DNA from 4 places in the Parendozoicomonas sp. 2304DJ65-17 genome. Region 2 is predicted to be linked to each of the others. Evidence: predicted binding sites of a transcription regulator. Region 2 holds the regulator's gene; each other region holds the start of a gene.
The links. Region 2 encodes PhoB, which activates phosphate uptake and scavenging genes when phosphate is short. Its sites were predicted from a motif close to TGTCATANNNNTGTCANA; they were not measured.

Region 1 (5,163 bases), on a different contig from region 2:
CCTGCAGCCTGGGAGAGATGATGGGTATCCCGGAACTCAAGGCTGAAGCCTGGACTAATATCAAAGGCCTGCGTAAAACATCATCGCCAGCACCTGATGACAAATAATACTTCTGGTATGAGTTTATCTTTTTCATGATTTTGAATTACAGACATTTAATAACCTTCCATGACCATTCATAACTGGGCCGATGGCTACAGCCTTCGCCCAATGACAGAAGCCGATATTGATTCTGTTCACACCCTCGAATCCACCACCAGCCCTCACCCGTGGACGCCAGGCATTATCCGAAATTGCCTGACAACAGGAGATCGCTGCTGGCTTCTCGAAAAAGATGACGTACTCGTCGGCTATACCGTCACCATGGTGGCTGTAGGTGAAGGGCACATTCTGAATATTGCCATTACTCCAGCCTTCCAAAGGCAGGGCTTAGGCCAGCGATTGCTGGATTTTCTTATTCAGGATTTGGCGGAACAAAAAGCAGAAATTCTATTTCTGGAAGTACGGGCTTCCAATTCCTCGGCGATTGAGCTTTATCTGAAAAATAATTTTACCGAAGTTGGCCGCCGGAATAATTATTATCCCTGTCCCAAGAATGGCCGTGAAGATGCTTTGGTTATGGTGAAGGACTTATCGTTCCAAATGTAAGAACAAGGGCGGAAAGAATGAATTCTTGCCGCCCTCATTCAATCTAGGGGGCGTTCTCAATTAATGTAAAACGGTACGTAGTCCTGCAACTGCCCATCTGGCAGGTCGTAGCATTTCCGCTCAACTCTTTCACAATCTTCATTGTATTTGGGCAGCACCCAGTGGTTAAGGCGAGTCTTCTGCGGATTATTTAACAAGTACTTCCAGCTATCCCTGCCATCGGTGTATGAAAGCAGAGCGGCGTAAGAAATGCCTGAGGTCCAGCCACGGCTGAAGTACCACATCTGGCTGCGATTCTCCTGACCACGGCTCAAGCAAGGCGTCATTCTTATATCTGTGTTGCCTTTGGTTAAGCAGACATCTTCATTGCTCTCTTCAAAACCTTTATTGAAAATTTGCTTGGTAACCAGATCATGGGCCCACTGCTGGCTGCTCTTACCGGGAGTACAGTACTGCAGGCTGACAAGCTTGACCGTGACATAGCCACTACCGCTCTTGTCAGGAACCTGAGTGGTCTTGGCTTCCAGACAAAAATTATCATCTGTACGAGCCTGCTTCAGCGCAAACCAGGCCGCTTTCTTACTGATCGCCGGGGTTTCCGGTTCAGGCTGCGGTTGTGGTGCTGGCTGAGGGGTCGGCTGCGTTGGAGTTGGACTGGGTTTCTCACCTTCTGGCTTCGTCTCAGGTTTGTTTTCCGGAGTTGTTGGAGTAGGTGTAGGCGTTGGACCTGTTGGTGTAGGACCTAGATCTCCGGGTTTAGTGGGCGTTGGCGTCGGTGTAGGGCCTGTCGGTGTTGGGGTAGGAGTCGGTCCCGTAGGCGGAGGCGTTGGCTTCGAAGACCCGCCAGCTTCACAGTTTGGCTGCTCTACAGTTGAAGCGCAGACCTGATTACATTTTTCCGCCCAGGGAATGGTGTAACACCAGTTAGTATCTCTGGGGTTCTCATGCACCCACTGGAAGCTTCCTTTCCAGACACCCATTTCCAACTCAGAAAAGTGTCCCACAACAGAAACGGTACTAATACGACCAGTCCCTTCCTTATAGCGGTACAGCAAGCCTTTGTTATCAAAGTCCCAGCTTTGGGCTTCATTGACAGAGTCATAACATTCTCTGACTGACAGGGTTTCGCCACTGTAGAAAGAGCTTTCACGGGTCAGGCACCAGGGAGACTCATTTTTCTCAACATCCTTGGTCACACCGATAAGCTGATGATTCTTCCCCAGAGTCCAGAACAAGGCTCCTTCGTAAGTACAGACACCATCAATCACTTCAATAACTTCGCTGCGATCCTCTCCCGCATCTGGTTTTAAAACCAGGCAGCTGGTCGGACTATCCGTCGCACGTATCTGAAAAGCGCTTATGGTGTCTGAATCCGTTGGAGCAGCCTGAGTCATCGATGAGGCTACAAAGGATATTGCAAGCCAAAGACAACCGGTTAACCTGTTCATGGATATACCTTCCCTGATGATTCTTTTTAACTCCCGACTCTCCTCACTATAGCCAGTAGGTATTTACCCGGAGGGCATATGCCCAGTACACTTCTTCCAGTGTCACCAATTTGTCGCAGTTACTAATAAAGATTATAAAAATGACTCTACTTCAGCGCTTTTTTCTGGTCGTAAGCCTGAGTTTCTCCTCCTTGCTTATGGCGGCAGGACAACCTTTTACAGTTCTGCACACCAATGACTGGCAGTCCCGCCTGCTGGGGTTTGGCCCCAACACCGAATACACCCCACAAACCATAAACGATGATAAAACCATTGGTGGCGTGGCACGGCTGGCAACCCTGATAGACCAGCGCCGCAGTGAGCTTGGTGGCCAACCCGTGTTGTTACTGGATGGCGGTGATATCAGCCAGGGAACGTTATTCCATACTCTCTACCGGAAACATGCTCCGGAACTGAGACTGATGAAGCTGCTGGGCTACGATGCCCTGACTCTGGGCAACCATGAATTCGACTTCCGCCCGGATGGCCTCTCACAGATGCTGGATGCAGCCAGAAATCATCTGGACGAGATACCCGCCATTATCACCTCCAATCTGGAACTTCCCCCTGCCCAGAAATACCTGCAGGACAACGGCACCATTCAAAAGTGGAAGATTATTGAGAAAAACGGCATCCGCTTTGGCCTGTTCGGCCTGATTGGAAAAGAAGCCGACGAAGTGTCCCCCAATGCCAAACCAGCAGTTTTCGCGGAGCAGATTGCCACCGCCAAGTTTATGGTCAGGTTGCTGAAAGAAGAGCAAAAGGCTGATGTGGTGATTCTTATGTCCCACAGCGGTGTGGTTAAAAATGAAGACGGCAGCTGGGGCGGCGAAGAAGTTGAATATGCCCGTCAGGTGCCCGGAATCGATGCCATTGTTGGCGGCCATAGCCATACAGCTCTCCACGAGCCCATCATGATTAATGGAACTCCTGTACTGCAGGCTGGCTCCGATACCCGCTACCTTGGGGAAATCTCCCTTGAGCTGAAAGACAATGGCAAAGTTACCGTCAAAGGCTACAAACTGCACACCATTGATGACCAGATTATTGGTAAAAACGCTGTCACTGAAAAGGTGAACGCTTTTAAAGCGCTGATTGACCAGGAAGTGATGGCGGGCAGCCCGTACAGCTTCAACCAGCCTTTGGTCAAAACCCCGAAAACCCTGACACGAGCCTATGAAGATCATGCTCTCGGTAACCTTGTCGCTGACGGCATTCGAAAAGCCACTGACAGCGATGTAGCAATGACTACCAAAAGCCTGATCCGTGCTGATATGCTGATGGGCGATAGCGGCATCCAGTCAGTTTCCGATATCTTCCGCCTGCAACCTCTCGGCGTTGGCAACGATAACCAGCCTGGTTACCCGCTAATGAAGGTTTGGATGAATGCTCAGGAACTACGCGGGCTTATGGAAATCATGTCCTTTGCCTATCTCATCAAGGGTGATGACTATTTCCCACGCTTCTCTGGCCTGCGTTTTACCTATAATAAAATGCGCCCACCTCTTGATCGCATCACCTCTATTGAGCTTGGCTCCCATGAAACCGGGTTCACTCCATTGGATCTGACAGACACAACCCGCCTCTATAGTTTTTCTGCGTCCAGTTATGTCGGCAGTTTTGCCTGGGTGATGAAAGATCTCAGCTATGGGCTGGTAAACATTACCCCTAAAGATAAAGACGGTAACCCCTTGCCAGATCTGAAACTGAGCATTGTAGACAGGCTTCCTGCCGAAGAAGGGTTGCAGGAATATAAGAATTGGCAGGCTCAGCTGGACTTCTTTGCCAACCTTCCCGACACAGACGGGGATGGTATTGCCAATATTGTGCTAAACAAGAACGTAACAGAACCCCGTATGCAGGCCATCAGCAGTTTTAAACCTGACGACCTGTTACGCAATGCAACGTGGATATTATGGACGGTTACAGGCCTCCTGTTTACGATCCTGCTTATAATATTCGTTATTGGTTTTCGGACTATCGGGCGCACTAAAAAGAATGGATGAGATAAACGCACTCCTGAAACAAAACCGCGCATGGGCTGATGAGCGGGAAGAGAAAGAGCCTGGTGGCTTTGCCCGGCTGGCAAAAGGTCAATCTCCGGAATACCTATGGATTGGCTGTATCGACAGCCGCATGCCTGCAGAACAACTGACCGGTCTGGAACCTGGCCAGATGCTGGTTTACCGGAATATCGCAAACCTTGTGAACCCCGCTGATAAGAGCTGTATGTCAGCCATTCAGTTTGCGGTGGAAGTTCTCAAGGTGAAAAACATTATTGTCACCGGCCACACTAACTGTGGTGGTGTGGCAGCAGCACTGAAGAAAGAGGCAGACGGAACTCTTGAAGAGTGGCTGACACCTCTTCACGAACTCTGTGACCATCACAGTGAACAGTTGGAAAGCCTGCCCAATGAATCCGAACAGGCTGAACGACTCTGTGAACTCAGCATTGAGCAACAAGTACTAAACGTTGCAGATAATCCTGTTGTGCAAAAAGCCTGGAAAAACGGGCAACAGCTCTCTATTCATGGCTGCGTGTATGATGTTGCTACCGGTGAATTGCGCTCTCTGGGCATTCGGGTCAGTAACTCAAACTAATATCTGAAGCCTGTTCACTACCTTCTTAGAACCTGTGAACAGGCTCTGATTTCCAAGCAAAATCAGACTCTATCTGATAAAGTTCCCTCCACAGCTGACCTGCCCAATCTGCCATTACGGTTCTCCATTCAAGGTTTTCCATCCAAGATGCTTCACAAATGAAATACATTCCCCTGTCCGATTACAAAAACACCTGGATCTTTCGCCATGCAGAAATGCCGGTTCCTGCAAAAGATCTGGAACAGATCAAACCGCTGGTTTCCGTAGCTGCAATTGATATCTGGCGTAACAACATCAGCAAACAGTGTTTAACTCCTGAAGATTTTGGTGATGATGACTGGCCAGCACAGGAAGAAACCTGGGAAGAGTCGGGCAGCTGGCAGGAAGAGTGGGAATCCGATGCACCAGAATTACCGGCTGTTGTTGC
Region 2 (5,163 bases):
CTATTTTAGGGTCCTGTGTTATGTCTCTGGTTATGTCTGGTCTGATTTCAACAATCAATAATGGACTGGATCACATGACATTTATGGGGTGGATGCGCAGTTTTATTATCTCCTGGCCGATTGCATTTACCATGAACATTCTGGTGTTACCTGGTGTGCGTTCACTGGCTGCAATGGTTTGCCCGGAAAAAGCAATCTAGCCATCCTTTCAATAAACACTGCTGCAACAATGAAAGGCGCAGTCGCACTGCAGAATATATTATGGTTATTAAAAATGGGAATATGGCCTTATCCATTCCTGTTTTTAAAATCTGAAAATAAAATGATTTGCAGTTGTCAGTCTGGAATCTATTACCTATTTTTCAATCGCCTTTATTGTGTCAAAGCGAGGGTCTGATTCGTGAATATATTCGAGGAAGTGATGCACCGCTTGAGCAGCAAAACCCGTATGCGCGGGTTGTTCCGGGATGTGCACGTTGAAGATCTGGAAAGAATCGTTTCCAGATTACAGGATGTTTTGGAAGAAAAACGCGAAGCTGTCAGTGCAGAAAAAGAGAAGCTTCAAGAAAAGAAGAACAGCATTGATGCTATTCGTAAACTTATGGAAGAGCGTGGTGTTTCCCTTGAAGATTTCGGTCAGACGATGCCTGGCGAAAAGAAAAAACGCAATATCAAACGTTTCCTGTTTGAATATCAGGATGGTGATGGCAGTGTCCATCAGTGGGAAGGTTCACTGACTGGCCGAGCTCCTAAAATCTTTCAGGATTATCTGCAGCGCACCGGCAAAGAAAGGTCGGATTGCATCATCGAATCGCGCTGAGTCTTATTAAGCAGCCTTTCTTACTAAGCGACTTTGAGGAAAGTGACAGGTAAAACTGCTTCCTCTTCCTGGTCTGCTTTTTACCATTAGCGTTGCATCGTGTCTGAGCAGCACATGTTTAACTATTGCGAGGCCGAGTCCTGAGCCTCCGGTTGATGCGTGTCTGCTCTTGTCTATTCTGTAAAAGCGTTCTGTCAGGCGGGGAATATGTTGAGGCTCAATACCGATGCCGTTGTCCTTGATTGACAGGTAGCCAGTATTAAGCTCAACAACCCACTTCAACTTAATAGAACCACCATTCGGCGTGTATTTAACGGCGTTAAATACAAGATTTGAAATAGCGCTGCGAAGTTCTTTCTCGTTGCCCAGTATTTCAGTTCCTGATTTACAGGACACCTCAATCGTATGACCTCTTTCTCCGCTAAAGGATCGTGCATCTTTTGCAATATCATCCAATAGTTCAGCAACAGGTATAGGAGTGAGATCCTGCAGACTATCGGCTGTTTCCAGTTTTGAAAGAATCAACAAGTCCTCAATGATATTTGCCATTCGGTCTGATTGACTCTGCATTTGGCCAAGAGCTTTAGGCAGCATTGGAGGAGGTGGTTCAGGCATTAAAACAAGACTGTCGGAAAGTGTTTCCACATAACCTGAAATCACAGTTAACGGTGTTCTCAGTTCATGAGAAACATTGGCAACAAAGTCTTTTGTCATTTGCTCAAGCTGGAATACCCGGGTGTTATCCCGCACAACCAGAAGGCGATTGTTTGGACCATAAATTGTGATGGAGTAGAGCAGCCTCTTCTCGGCAGAAACCGGAGAAGGGAGCATTAATGGTTCCTGATAGGACTCACTTTCAAAATAACGTGCAAAGCGCGGGTGTCGAATCAGGTTGGTAATCTGCTGACCTACATCATCAGGATTACGTAGACCGAGAATATGCTCGGCTGCTGGGTTCCACCATTCGATCTGGCCCTGGTCATTCGTAAGAACAACCGCATCTTTAAGAGCAGTTGTGGATTGCTGGAAACGATTAATAACTGCTTTAAGTCGGTTGCGTGCACGTTCCTGTTTACGCATCAGGCGGTACATGCCGTCGAACATTTCTCCCCAAAGGCCATGGCCGTTGGGAGGCTCTATAAGTTCAGAGGACGAGGAGGAAATCTCCAGCCAGCTAATCAGCTGAAAAACATTTTTCAGAGTCCAGACAAGATAGGCTCCGCAGCCGATCAAGATAATAGGAAGGGTTTGTCCGGTTAACAGTCCAATCCCAAGACAGGCACCCAGCATCAGAACCAGGCGCTTAATAACTTCAATTTGCCAGTTATGGTTCACATTTTATCCGGTCTTATTATGTCAACAAATCCATTGTGTATCCGGCTCGGCCTCTGGCCGAAAACTCCGGTTATACCTTCATGGAAAAACGGTATCCCGTGCCCCTTACCGTTTGGATCAGTTTCTCATGATCATTGCCGAGAGCTTTGCGCAGGCGACGAATGTGTACATCAACTGTTCGCTCTTCAACGTAAACATTACCCCCCCACACATGGTCAAGCAACTGACTTCTGGTGTAAGCCCGTTCCTGGTGAGTCATAAAAAACTGGAGTAAGCGGTACTCAGTTGGTCCCATTTCAGCAGGGGCGCCATCAATGGATACCCTATGACTGATTGGGTCGAGCATTACGCCCAGAACCTCAATAGGTTCGCTCTGGCCAGCAGTCGCGGTTCTGCGTAAAACAGCTTTTAAACGTGCAACAAGCTCTCGTGGGGAGAAAGGTTTGGTGATGTAATCATCTGCACCACTTTCCAGCCCCTGAATCTTGTTATCTTCTTCGCTTTTTGCGGTGAGCATAATGATGGGGGTAGCAGACGTCAGCTCATCACGCTTAAGGCGTCGGGCCAGCTCAATGCCGGTAACTCCTGGAAGCATCCAGTCCAGAAGAATAAGGTCTGGCTTTTGGTCCACGATTAAGGCGTGAGCCGTTCTGGCATCCTCTGCCTCAAGGCAGTGATAACCAGCCATTTCTAGAGCAACGACGATCATCTCTCTGATTGGCGCTTCATCGTCGACTATGAGAATTTTGCTGGTTGTTGTCATGGCTCAGAAGATTCCCCCTTAGGATCTGCCCTGAGAATTACAACGCCTCAATGTTACAGTTAAATGACAGAAACTTATAAGCACGAAATTAGTTATTTTTTATGGTCATTTAAGGACGACCGGGAGAGTACCAAGAACTTTGTAATGGCGCTTCGTGGAAGGCTCCTCGCAAACCCAGTACTTTCGCAGTTTTTTTATAACTTTGAAGGTTTTTTTGTTTTCTATCTGAAAGGTATCCCCCGGAGATAAATCATTCAGGGTTTTACCATTCACCGGTTTTTTTAGAGACTGTAGATGGTTGTCGTGACCGCTGCTGGCTCTAGGGTTGATGCTGTGCTTCTGAAGGACGTGTGTTGTTTGCTCATCCAAAACCTCCAACGCAAGAAGTTCATGAAGCTTTTGGCGATAGTTGGCTTTCCATTCTTCACCATGAGGAGCCACCTTTCTTCCGTATTGGTTCCAGGTATGCACATGGGCAACCTCATGGGCGAAAGTAATAAGAAACTGCACCGGTTCAAGGTTACAGTTCACACTGATTCTGTGGGGTAATCCACGAGTGGCTGGTCTGAAGTCCCCCAGTTTGGTTTTTCTAGGGCGTGAAATGCGCATCTGAATATTGTCATTTACCAGCCAGCTGACACAAAGGGATTCTGTACCATCGGGGAGGTAAGGTGCCAGCTGTCGGGAAAGTTCTGGATTCATTTATACGGTTAGGCAGCGATCAACAATAATGCCGGTAAGAACAGCCAGCCCAGCCCAGTGGTTTGAAAGAAAGGCCTTGAAGCACTCGTCACGGTCTCGGTTCTGGGTCATACGACGCTGGTGGAAAAACACTCCAGTCATTCCGGCAAGGCCAAGATAGTAAGCAACCCCGGAGCTGGTAATCAATCCGGTAATAACCAGTATTCCCAGAGTGAGTCCCTGTAAAACCTGAATGATCAGATTGTCATATTTACCGAAAAGAATGGCGGTAGATTTAATACCAATCTTCAGGTCATCGTCTCTATCTACCATTGCGTATTGAGTATCGTAAGCGACTATCCACAACAAACATCCGGCAAACATTAGCCAGGCAGTAGGAGCAACCGTTTCAGTTTGTGCAGCCCAGGCCATTGGGATTCCCCAAGCAAAAGCCGCTCCGAGCACAAATTGTGGAAGGTTAGTAAACCGCTTCATAAACGGATAAATAACCGCCAGAGCAGCACCGGCAAATGAGAGCTGAATGGTTAAGGTATTTGTCATTAAAACCAGAAGAAAAGAAGCCCCCAGCAATACAGAAAAGAGCAGCAGCGCTTCTTTCTCTGAAATCTTGCCTGTTGCCATGGGGCGATTTTGGGTGCGTTTTACGTGACCATCAAGGTTGCGGTCAGCAAAATCATTAATCACACACCCTGCGGAACGCATCAACAGTGTGCCCAGGGAAAAGATAATCAAAAGGCCGAAGTCCGGCCAGCCATCAGCTGCCAGCCAGAGTGCCCAGAGTGTTGGCCACAACAGCAGAAATGTACCGATAGGACGGTCAAAGCGGGTGATCTGAATATAATTTTCTAACCGGGTAGATACAGATGTTGGCATGCTGCTCATACGGGCAGAGCTCCCGCCATAGTCTGATCGTTTTCCATGAAGTCTTCTTCAGGTAAAAAGTATTCGCAAACAGCAAGAGGTTTGTGATTCAGGGTGAAAAGAGACCTGCGCCCCCAAATATCTTCGTGTGCAGAGTTTATTGTACGGGTCAGCTCTATAGGGCCGCGCTCAAGGTTTGGTTGAGAAAAAAGAAATGCACCAAGGGGGCGATCCTTCAAAAACAGAAGTTGCCGGTTTTTCCCCTCCAGGCTTGAAGCGGGCAGAATACTTCTGGCGAACACCTTGGGTATTCCGTTGCAGAGCAGAGTGACTTCTCGGATGCTGGCTTGCTCCCTCTGGTTCATGGAGAGGAAGTTTCGCTCATCCAGAGTCGGTCTGTCCCAATCATGGAACATAACCTGCACTTCGAAAGTGCCTGGAAAGGTTTTTTTGAGTCGGGCGGTCAGCGATCCTGTATCCAGAAGCCAGTGTTTCCAATGTTCAGGAATACTCCACGGCAAAGTATCCGTGTCATACCAATGCTGTTTGTCCAGATTAAGAGGGCGAGACGGCATAGTGTTACTTACTTTCTCCAGCGCATCCGAGCCGTATTTTGCCGCAGCATGAGGGATAAAGCACGCTGGCGCAAGTATTTGTACGTGGCGCTTTCGTGCTTTTTTAG
Region 3 (5,163 bases), on a different contig from region 2:
TGGAGTTCGTCAGCCACCATATCCACTTCATCTTTCATTTCCCGGTAGCTGATCTGCATTTTTGCCAGAAGGGTGTTAATGTGCCTGACCAGTACATCCAGGCTGGCCGGATGTCCTGATGGAATACGAGCAGACAGATCAGAAAAGCTGATCTGTGCAACAGTGGTGGTAATACGCTCAAGTGGAACAGCAATACTGTTGCCCAGCCGTAGGTTGAAAACTGTAGCCAGAAGCAGGCACAGAGTGCAGATAAGTGAACCAAGCAAAATCCATTGATATCTGTTGAGAAGAGTGGCAGAGGTGTTGTATTCAAGTTCCAGCCAGAGGCCACGATCCTGTTCACCGGGAGTTATCATCCGGCTGGTAATAAGAATGGCACCATCTTTTTTTATGTAGGACTCTCTCAGGGCTGGTGACTTTGGCCAATCGTGAACCGTAAATGGAGGGCCAGCCTGGTAAAACACGTCACCGTTGCTGTTACTGATGCGCAGGCCGCGCAGACCATTCTGTTGCAAAGAAGCTCTGGCAACCTTTTGTATTGTATGTTGGTCATCCAGCTCTATAGCAGTAGTAGCCAGTAAAGAAATCTGGCTGGCAGAGGTTCGAACCTGATCTTCAAAGTTTGAATTGGTCTGATAAAGGGCCAGTACGGTAGATAAAATGCCCAGAGACAAAGACAGAATCAGTACCGGAATAAGCCCGGCTTTCAGTATGTGGTGTTTTAACCCCCTGTACATTTGGGTCATGGTCGGGTTCCAGGGTCTGGTATTGTTATTCGTTATTTTTCTATTTATATGAAAAAGCAGTATACAAGTCTTTAGCCCAAGACCGTTACTATGTCTTCAACAAATACAGAACAGTAAACAAGACACTGGAATGATTCCAAAAGAAGAAAATGATCGCAGTTCACTCTCTTACCCGACTGTTGAGACTCTGATCGGCCATACTCCCCTTGTGCGCTTACAGCGACTGGCGACCACTGACAGAAATAATGTTGTCTTGCTGAAGCTGGAGGGGCAAAACCCTGCAGGTTCTGTAAAAGATCGCCCGGCGCTTTCCATGATTAGAGAGGCTGAGAATCTTGGACGCATCAGCCCTGGGGATAGTTTGATTGAAGCGACCAGTGGTAATACTGGTATTGCTTTGGCAATGGTCGCAGCCATTCGCGGTTACTCCATCAAATTGATTATGCCGGACAATATGAGCGAAGAACGCAAATCGGCCATGACCGCTTATGGGGCTGAGTTGATTCTGGTCTCCAAAGAAGAAGGAATGGAAGGGGCTCGTGATCTTGCTCTGGCAATGGAGAAAAGAGGGGAGGGTGTAGTTCTGGATCAGTTTGGTAACCAGCATAACCCCTTGGCCCATATTCAGGGAACGGGACCTGAAATCTGGGAGCAGACCCAGGGGCAGGTGACACACTTTGTCAGTTCGATGGGGACGACAGGCACGATTATGGGGACTTCTTCATTTTTGAAAAAGAAGAATTCTGATATTGAAATTATCGGTTTACAGCCAGCTGATGGTGCCAGTATTCCTGGTATACGACGTTGGCCGGAAGAATACCTGCCGGCCATTTTTGATGCATCGAAAGTTGATCGAATTATGGATGTTGAGCAGCAGGCAGCAGAGCAAACCATGCGGGCGCTGGCTAAAGAAGAGGGTGTTTTTTGTGGTGTATCGTCAGGAGGTTCTGTATCAGCAGCTCTTGCAATCGATAGGGTTGTGAGGGATGCAACGATAGTGGCGATTGTCTGTGATAGGGGAGATCGCTACCTCTCCACAGGGGTATTTAGCTGAGTAGAAATAACGCCAGGATGAACTCCCGGCGTTTTCATTGGTTCAATTAACTGGCGTTTTCTTCTGCTTCATCAAGGTATTTGCTGTAGAAAACACTCATCAGGTCTTTATCTTCGCGTACACTTTGCAGTGCATCCCACAGTACGGTGCGAGTCTCTTCGCTTAGAGAGCTTTTCCTGGAGAAAGTTAGGTAATAATTCTTCGACTTCAACTTGACCTTTTGAATGGTGTATTTGCCTTTAAAAAACTTGTTGTTTTGGAATTGTTCGGCAATGTTACCCATAAGGGCGGCTGAGCCGGTGTTTAATCGTACCAGGTCAACCAAGGCGCTTCGGTCTGTGGCGAAGCGGTTTTTTATAGGCGCATTTTTCTTTTTTAGATCCTCTGCAATGGAATAAGAGCGAGGTACTCGTACAGGGCCAGGAAGAGTGGCCGGATTTCCATCGTATGTGTAGGAACTGTTGATTGGAGTGACAATAACATAATCAACCAGGCTCATACTGTGTTCCTCAGACTTGCCCTTCTGAGCATCGGCTGGATATTCCATCCACTCGTTTCGCTCATCCTTGTAGGAAGCTCCAAGGATGCCATCAACTTTCCCCTTTTTGGCCATGCGCAGGCAGCGGGACCAGCTGGTAGGGCGAACAACAATGCGTTTTTCAGTTCGTTCGCCAACCTCTTTTATCATGTCAATAAAGACGCCCTCTGCCCGGTAGTCTTTCATCAGAGTGAAAGGAAACCAATAGGAGTTGTCTATGCATAGCTGCACGGTCTCCCTCGGGGATGCTGCCTGTGTCTGTAGGCTGACCAATGAGAAAATAGCTGTTGCGATGACCAAACTGCGACTGCGCCAATACATCCTGAACTCCGTTGGCTTGTTTTTCTTTGTGTCATAAATCTGATACTGGTCAGAGTTATGTTTGTTGGGTTTCTGAAGGGTTGTTATTTCACGTTGAACTCAGCAGACCAAAGCTGAAGGAGCTCATAAAGAGTTGTGAATAAACCCCTTTCTATTGATATTTGTGGTAGGAATCTTCTCAAAAAACTCTATTATCTGTCACTTGTCGTTAGATAAACGGTATGTAAATTCCCGAAAGTCAATGGCACAACTAACAATCACCACCTCTATGAGAACAAATAAAATGGGGTTTAAAAAAAATCTTTGCGCTGTTGCACTGGCAATGGCAGCAACCTCCGGTGCGTTCGCAGAAACCGGTAAAGCGAAAAATGTCATTCTGATGATTGGCGACGGTATGGGGCCACAGCAGCTGAGCATGCTGGAGAGTTACGCCCGCCTGGCACCAAGTTCCATTTATGACAATGGTGAAACGGCTATGACCCGCCTGGTGAATGCCGGCACGATGGGTTTGTCCATGACTTACCCGGACGGTTCTGTGGTGGTTGACTCAGCCAGTTCAGCCAGTCAGCTGGCTACTGGAAAGCTTTCTCCATCGGAAGCTATTGGTCTGGATAAAGACGGAAACCCTGCGGAAACTATTCTGGAAAAAGCTAAGAAAATGGGTAAGGCGACCGGTCTGGTTTCTGATACCCGTTTGACCCATGCGACACCGGCTTCCTTTGCCGCTCACCAGCCACACCGATCCATGGAAAACCAGATTGCCGAAGATATGCTGGCAACTGGTGTGGATGTCATGCTGTCTGGTGGCATTCGCTACTGGATTCCTAAATCTGTTAACGAAAAAGGTGACACCTATAAGCAGGTGGTTGATCTGACTGGTGGCAGCGTCAAGATCAAGTCCAAGCGTAAGGATGAGAAGAACCTGCTTCTGGATGCACAGAAAGCCGGTTACACCCTGGCTTTTAATCGCGATCAGCTGGCAAAAGCCGATGATGACAAGGTGCTTGGTCTGTTTGCTTACTCTGGCATGATGGACGGTATTGCTTACACCAAAACCAAAGACAGCAAAGAGCGCACTCAGCCAACTCTGAAAGAAATGACTGTGAAAGCTTTGGATATTCTCTCTGAAGATAAGGACGGTTTCTTCCTGATGGTTGAAGGTGGCCAGATCGATTGGGCGGCTCACAGCAACGATGCAGCAACCATGCTGCATGAAATGCTGAAGTTTGATGAAGCCGTTGAGGCTGTGTATGAGTGGGCCAGCAAGCGCAATGATACTCTGGTTGTTGTAACTGCGGACCATGAAACCGGTTCGTTTGGTTTCAGTTACTCTGCGGCTAACCTGCCAAAGGCTCAGAAGCTGCCAGGTGAAGGTTTTGCCAAGCGTGATTACAAGCCTAACTTCAACTTCGGTGCTCCAGAAATTCTGGACAACATGTACAAGCAGACCGAAAGCTTCTACGGCATTATGGGCAAGTTCCGTAAGTTGCCAAAAGATCAGCAGACTCCAGCTGCTTTTGCACAGGTTGTGGCCGACACCGGACCTTTCTCAATTAGTGAGAAGCAGGCTGAACGTATTCTCCAGCGTGCACCTAACCCTTACATGACCGAAGGGCACAAGTACCTGGCCAGCAAAACTCTGCCTAAGGTATCTGATTTCCGTGCTTTCTTCGTGTATGGGGATGATATTCACCTGAACCTGCTGGCTCGTGAGCTGGCTGAGCAGCAGAATGTTGTTTGGGGTACAGGAACTCATACAAGTACCCCTGTTGCTGTTATGAGTTACGGCCCTGAAGACGTGATTGAAGCCTTTGATGGTATGAATCATCACACCGATATTGGTCAGAAATTGAAGAACGCTCTGTAAGTCGTTCTACTAATGGAAAGCCCCATCAGTTGCAACAATATGGTGGGGCTTTTTATTTGACTGTTACTTTGGCAATAGCTTTCCAGAATCTATCCTTCTCAGGATTTGTCATCTTGCTGTTACGGGAAAAGGCCAGATAATACTGTTGCTGATAAATCACTTCCGGGTAGATGATGTATTTGTTTTTGAAAAAATCCTGCTGGCTGTAGTGTTCAGCTGATGTTTTCGAAATAACCACGGCCCCTTTCCCTGTGCGTACCAGATCAATTAATGCCACTCTGTCATTCTGGAAACCGGTATCGATATCCAGATCGTATTGCGCCACTTCGTTAGAAAATGAATAGGCATAGGGAATGCGTACAGGCTGAGGGGGAGAAGCGGGCGAATATTTTGATAGATTAATGGAGGAAGGGATGATCAGCATATAGTTGGCACGGCCAAGCATATTTGGAGATTGCTCGGTTTTGCTGGCATCCTCAGGAAAGTGAAAAAGCTTTAGCCTTTCTTCTGTCACTGCTATGGGGAGAATTCCATCAACTTTTCCCTGCAGGGTCTGTCTTAGGCATCGTGGCCAGCTGGTGGGAATAACTCGAACAGAAAAGCCAGAAAGATCGGCTGCCTGTTTCACAATATCTAC
Region 4 (5,163 bases), on a different contig from region 2:
ACGTATCAACGGAGCCAGAGCTTCCAGAAACTTTTGCATCAGTGCATAACGAGCAAAGTCATAATATTGAGGTTGTTGATACCGAGCTTCCTTCAGACACACCTACATCAGCTAAGGTTGAACCTAAGAAGGCTGTAAATCAGAAGCCTGAAGATGTTCCTTCCCCTGCCTTAACACAGGAGCCTGTCTACAGCTTTGATCAACAGGCTGTATCTTCTCTGCAGTTCACTCGCCTGAACGGCGACAGTCGCTCACCAAGTATTTACGAAGATGAATGGGAGCGAGAGTTGCCCACTGCTGAAGAGTTGGCTGACCCGAAACTTTATCAGTCCTACGAACAGCAGAATGAAGAGCAGGTGCAAAGAGCATTTGTTGCGGCTGCGGCTCAACGTATTCCTGAAATTGAAAAAGCGATTGAAGAAGCCAAGGAGCTTGGGTTAGACGAAGAGCAACTGCAAGAGGGGATAGAGAAGCTTGAGAAGTTGAAAGCAGCACAGCAACTATTACTCGGAAAGTTAGACCCTGAGCAAAAGGATGGATAAAGCGGGGAGCTATTGCTCAGGAGAACCTTTTGAATCTATGCTGGCTGCAGCGACTGCTTCGAAACATACAGTGTTATCCCGTTCTGAGATACCCAGAGTGCACATAGCCTTCACCCATTGCTGATCGCATATTTTCTGTGCTCGTCGTGAGCCTTGCAATAAAGGCATAAAGTGCAACTCATGCTGTATAAGCAAGCGATCAGGCCTTTTAGGATCCAGGTTCAGTTTAACTTCTTTAATCAGAGCGTTTGGGATAAGTGTCTTTCGGTTTGTAGGAAGAAGCACCTGTAAAATATTCTGTTCACACCAGCGGCATATATGGTCATTTACCTTGATAGGGTATTGATGCACTAAATTATCTACAGCCGCATTTACAACGCTGTCTGGCAAATCAGGGAACTGTTTCTTTATTGCATCTTTAAATGCGCCGCTCCAGCCTCGAATGTAACCGAAAAAACCTTGAGGAGGTGCTACTCGCTCTCCATTTATTGTGAGCACTTCTGTGAGAGTGGGAATAAGAGCCTTTTCGGTTTCTGATGGCGATGAATCTTCGAGACGAACTATATCGTGAGCAGATTGGAACATTGCCCGACTGACACCGTTAGAGAATGAACCATCGACAATCCGTGCAGACATTGTTTGGAAGACTTCTTCAGGGTTTAGCTCTTTGGTGGTACTCATATCTCCCATCTCTTTTTCAACTGGAGGTCTCGAAGAGGAGAAGAATGATGTGCCGTTCGATCGGGAAAATATGTTCATAGCCCTGCAATCTATAACTGTGAATATTGAATGGGATTGACAGCAAAAAGATTGAGACTGCAGGAGAAAGTTGGTTTTACTAACAGGCATGTCTCTGGCACTGTGACAGGGCAATAAAACTAAGAAGTGGAGCGAAATATGAAAATTTACGGCGATATCAAGTCCGGCAACTGTTACAAAATCAAGCTCCTGACTTCATTTCTGGATATCCGCCACGAGTGGGTTGCCCTTGATATTATGAAGGGTGAAACCCGCACGCCGGAGTTTTTGGGGAAAACATCATCAGGAAAAATTCCACTTCTTGAATTGGAAGACGAGCGTTGTCTGTCAGAATCAAATGCCATCCTTAATTATTTGGCTCATGGCTCAGACTTCCTGCCGCAGGATCCATTTGTTTTGGCTAAAGTGCAGCAGTGGCAATTCTTTGAACAGTACAGCCATGAACCCTATATTGCTGTTGCGCGCTACATCAATGTTTACCTTGGTATGCCTGAAGACCGAAAAGATGAATATGAGAACCTTCAGGAAGGTGGTAACAAAGCCTTGAGTGTTATGGAGCAGCAATTGCAGCAGACACCATTTCTGGCTGGTGAAAAAATCTCTACGGCTGATATTTCCCTTTACGGCTACACCCATGTTGCCCATGAAGGCGGCTTTGATCTGAATAAATACCCTGCTATTCAAGCCTGGGTAAAAAGAGTTCAGGCGCTCCCCGGCTATACCGGTATGAATTAACTGACTATATGATCAATATCATCGGCATGGCAGATTCTTGCGAACCCTGTCTTGCCGTACTTTGATTTATCACATAGCAGCACAGACTGTTCAGAGGATTTCATCATCATCCTTTTTGTGGCTGTGTTCATATCATTACTGTCCCACACGCCGTTCTCTTCATGGAATCCATTACAGGAGAAGAAAAATGTCTTCGCCTGAAAGTTGGAGATCTGCTCAACAGCCAGAGAACCAAGGTAAGCACCGTATTTCTCTGAATAGATACCACCAATGGTGATGGTTCTGATTTCCGGCTTGGATACCAACTCAAATGAGATGCGTACGGAATTTGTGATAACAGTCAGCATTTGATTGGGAAGTTCTTTAGCCAGATACCAGCTGCTGCTACTGGCATCCATCATAATCACGTCTCCCCGGTTGATATGTTTCAGCGTTTTACGGGCAATAACTGTTTTTTCTTTTACGTTCTCGTGCTGACGATGACCAAAAGCCCGCCCCATATCTTCCCCGGCAAGAGAGACCGCACCACCGTGGCAACGTTTCAGTAGTTCCTGTTTTTCCAGCAGACGCAAATCCCGGCGAACGGTTTCAATAGACACATCAAACTGTTCAGCAAGATCATTAATATTCGCGGAGCCAAGGTGATCAACACGATTCAGAATATTCTTTTGGCGGCTGTTCAAAACAGAAAACTCGTAAGGTGGTTGCAGGATAACTCCCTGAAATTAAAGACATCATATGGCAACTGCCTTGTTTAGTTTTTGCTCTGAAGCATTTCGGTAACAGGAATCACGTTGAAATGTGACAACCCTGTAACATAAATGTCATATAAGCCGGTTAATGTTCGCCCATACAAAGGATTCAACCGGCTAAAACAAGAATCTATGAGCGAACAAAGTATGCAATCGGCACCAGATGTCAGCTTCGACACGCCGGCTATTCTGCGTTATCGCAACATGCGCAAATTGAAAGATCGTACCGCCCGTTATGGCATTGCCACGGGCGGCCTTGGCGTTATTGCGGCAATTCTCCTGATCTTTTTCTATCTGCTTTATGAAGTGATGCCACTCTTCCAGTCAGCGGAAGTTAAGGTTGAGCACAGCTATGTGCTGCCAGCAACGTCTGCAAAGAGCCTGTATCTGACGACTGAAGAGCAGGCGGAGATTGGTCTTCAAATCGACAGCAATGGTCAGGCTTTATTCTTCGATGCCATCAATGGTTCTGAGAGACTGAAAAGCCAACTGCCAGTTCCTGCTGGTGTAAAGGTGGTTTCTGTTTCTGCCGCTGCTCCTGGTGAAAGTTTGCTGGTGGCAGGATTGTCAGATGGCTCGGCCATTATTTTCAAACACGACTACAAAACTACATGGCCAAACGACAAGCGCCTGATCACTCCATCTCTTGTTTATCCTTACGGAGCTGAAGCTATTGTTCTGGCTGAAGGTAAGCCACTTGAGCAGATCGCTGTAAGAGATTCGGAAGAACAACTGATTCTGGCCGGTTCTCGCGGAACTGAGCTTTACATGGTGCGTTTCACCAAAGAAGAAGACTTCCTTACTGAGGAAGTAACCCTTGAGCGTGAAGATGTCACTCTGCCATATGTGAGTGAAAGCGCACGAAGCCTGTTGCTGGAGCCAGATCTGCACTGGCTTTATGTGTTGTCTGGCAAAGATACGCTGACCCAGATTGATATCCGTTCCGGCTTGCCTTCCGTGGAGCAGGTGATTGAGTTAACTCAGGATGCTGCCACAGTAAACGATCTCACATTCCTGCTGGGTGGTATTTCCCTGTTGGCAGGTGACAGTGAGGGTCGTATCACCCAATGGTTTATGGCGCGCAATGAAGCCGGTAAAAAGAAGCTGACTCAGATTCGCAGCTTTGAGCAAGGCAGTGCCGCCATTGTTCAGATTGTTCCTGAACATCGTCGTAAAGGTTTTATTGCTCTGGATAGCGATGGCGTTATCGGCCTTTATAACACCACAGCCAGCCGCAAGGTTCTGACTGTTGATGTGGCCGAAGATGCTGTGACTTCCATTGGCGTTGCTCCCCGTGCTGATGCACTGTTGCTGGGAACCTCTTCTGGCATGACCTTCTTCTCCATGGATAATGAGCATCCGGAAGTATCCTGGAGCGCTTTGTGGGAAGAAGTCTGGTACGAATCCTACGATGAGCCTGAGTACATCTGGCAGTCCTCAGCATCAAACAATGATTTCGAACCAAAGATGAGTTTGATGCCTCTGGCCTTTGGTACTTTGAAGGCTGCTTTCTACGCCATGTTGCTGGCAGCACCACTGGCAATTTGTGGTGCGATATACACCGCTTACTTTATGGCTCCAGCCATGCGCCGCAAGGTGAAGCCGGTTATCGAATTGATGGAAGCCCTGCCAACTGTAATTCTCGGTTTCCTTGCTGGTTTGTGGCTGGCCCCTTTTATAGAAAATAATCTGCCCGCCATATTCAGTCTGCTGTTATTAATGCCTGTTGGTGTGCTGCTGTTTGCATTCTTCTGGGATCGTTTGCCATTGAGTATTCGTGGTCGTGTACCTGATGGTTGGCAGGCTGGTTTGTTGATCCCTGTTGTTCTGGGTGTTGGCTGGTTGTGTCTGGCAATGAGCGGAACTCTGGAGGGTGTTTTCTTTGCCGGCGATATGCGTACCTGGATTACCCACGATCTCGGTATCAGCTACGACCAGCGGAATGCTCTGGTAGTCGGTCTGGCGATGGGCTTCGCCGTTATTCCCACAATTTTCTCTATTGCTGAAGACGCCATCTTCAGTGTGCCCAAACATTTAAGTTATGGCTCTCTGGCTCTGGGAGCAACTCCCTGGCAAACCCTGACCAAGGTCGTTCTGCTGACAGCCAGCCCCGGTATTTTCTCAGCAGTAATGATCGGCATGGGCCGCGCTGTGGGTGAAACCATGATCGTACTGATGGCAACCGGTAATACACCAATTATGGATGCCAATATTTTTGAAGGTATGCGCACTCTGGCAGCGAACATCGCTGTAGAAATGCCGGAATCTGAAGTGGGCAGTTCTCACTATCGTATTCTGTTCCTGGCCGCGCTGGTGCTGTTTGTCTTCACCTTTGTTGTGAACACAATGGCCGAGCTGGTTCGTCACCGGCTGCG

Region 1: a site for PhoB is predicted at 2,197-2,214, ahead of ACY2RR_RS07380 (bifunctional metallophosphatase/5'-nucleotidase). Genes of this name have one in related genera too.
Region 3: a site for PhoB is predicted at 2,689-2,706, ahead of ACY2RR_RS22120 (alkaline phosphatase). Genes of this name have one in related genera too.
Region 4: a site for PhoB is predicted at 2,848-2,865, ahead of ACY2RR_RS22615 (ABC transporter permease subunit). Genes of this name have one in related genera too.

The regions. Positions count from the first base shown of each region.
Region 1 is NZ_JBYVJV010000002.1:527,881-533,043, reverse strand. Features, by position in the region: gene ACY2RR_RS07395 (hypothetical protein) at 1-107, shown strand, start outside; gene rimI (ribosomal protein S18-alanine N-acetyltransferase) at 169-648, shown strand; gene ACY2RR_RS07385 (hypothetical protein) at 705-2,096, opposite strand; gene ACY2RR_RS07380 (bifunctional metallophosphatase/5'-nucleotidase) at 2,237-4,141, shown strand; gene ACY2RR_RS07375 (carbonic anhydrase) at 4,134-4,736, shown strand; gene ACY2RR_RS07370 (DUF2947 domain-containing protein) at 4,895-5,163, shown strand, end outside.
Region 2 is NZ_JBYVJV010000007.1:219,884-225,046, reverse strand. Features, by position in the region: gene ACY2RR_RS17815 (DUF2798 domain-containing protein) at 1-200, shown strand, start outside; gene ACY2RR_RS17810 (H-NS histone family protein) at 401-820, shown strand; gene phoR (phosphate regulon sensor histidine kinase PhoR) at 827-2,155, opposite strand; gene phoB (phosphate regulon transcriptional regulator PhoB) at 2,226-2,918, opposite strand; gene ACY2RR_RS17795 (hypothetical protein) at 3,024-3,620, opposite strand; gene ubiA (4-hydroxybenzoate octaprenyltransferase) at 3,621-4,502, opposite strand; gene ACY2RR_RS17785 (chorismate--pyruvate lyase family protein) at 4,499-5,163, opposite strand, start outside.
Region 3 is NZ_JBYVJV010000012.1:91,870-97,032, reverse strand. Features, by position in the region: gene ACY2RR_RS22135 (response regulator) at 1-746, opposite strand, end outside; gene cysM (cysteine synthase CysM) at 877-1,800, shown strand; gene ACY2RR_RS22125 (transporter substrate-binding domain-containing protein) at 1,847-2,659, opposite strand; gene ACY2RR_RS22120 (alkaline phosphatase) at 2,943-4,526, shown strand; gene ACY2RR_RS22115 (substrate-binding periplasmic protein) at 4,579-5,163, opposite strand, start outside.
Region 4 is NZ_JBYVJV010000013.1:67,532-72,694, reverse strand. Features, by position in the region: gene ACY2RR_RS22635 (hypothetical protein) at 1-542, shown strand, start outside; gene ACY2RR_RS22630 (hypothetical protein) at 552-1,223, opposite strand; gene ACY2RR_RS22625 (glutathione S-transferase family protein) at 1,440-2,036, shown strand; gene ACY2RR_RS22620 (DeoR/GlpR family DNA-binding transcription regulator) at 2,033-2,719, opposite strand; gene ACY2RR_RS22615 (ABC transporter permease subunit) at 2,921-5,163, shown strand, end outside.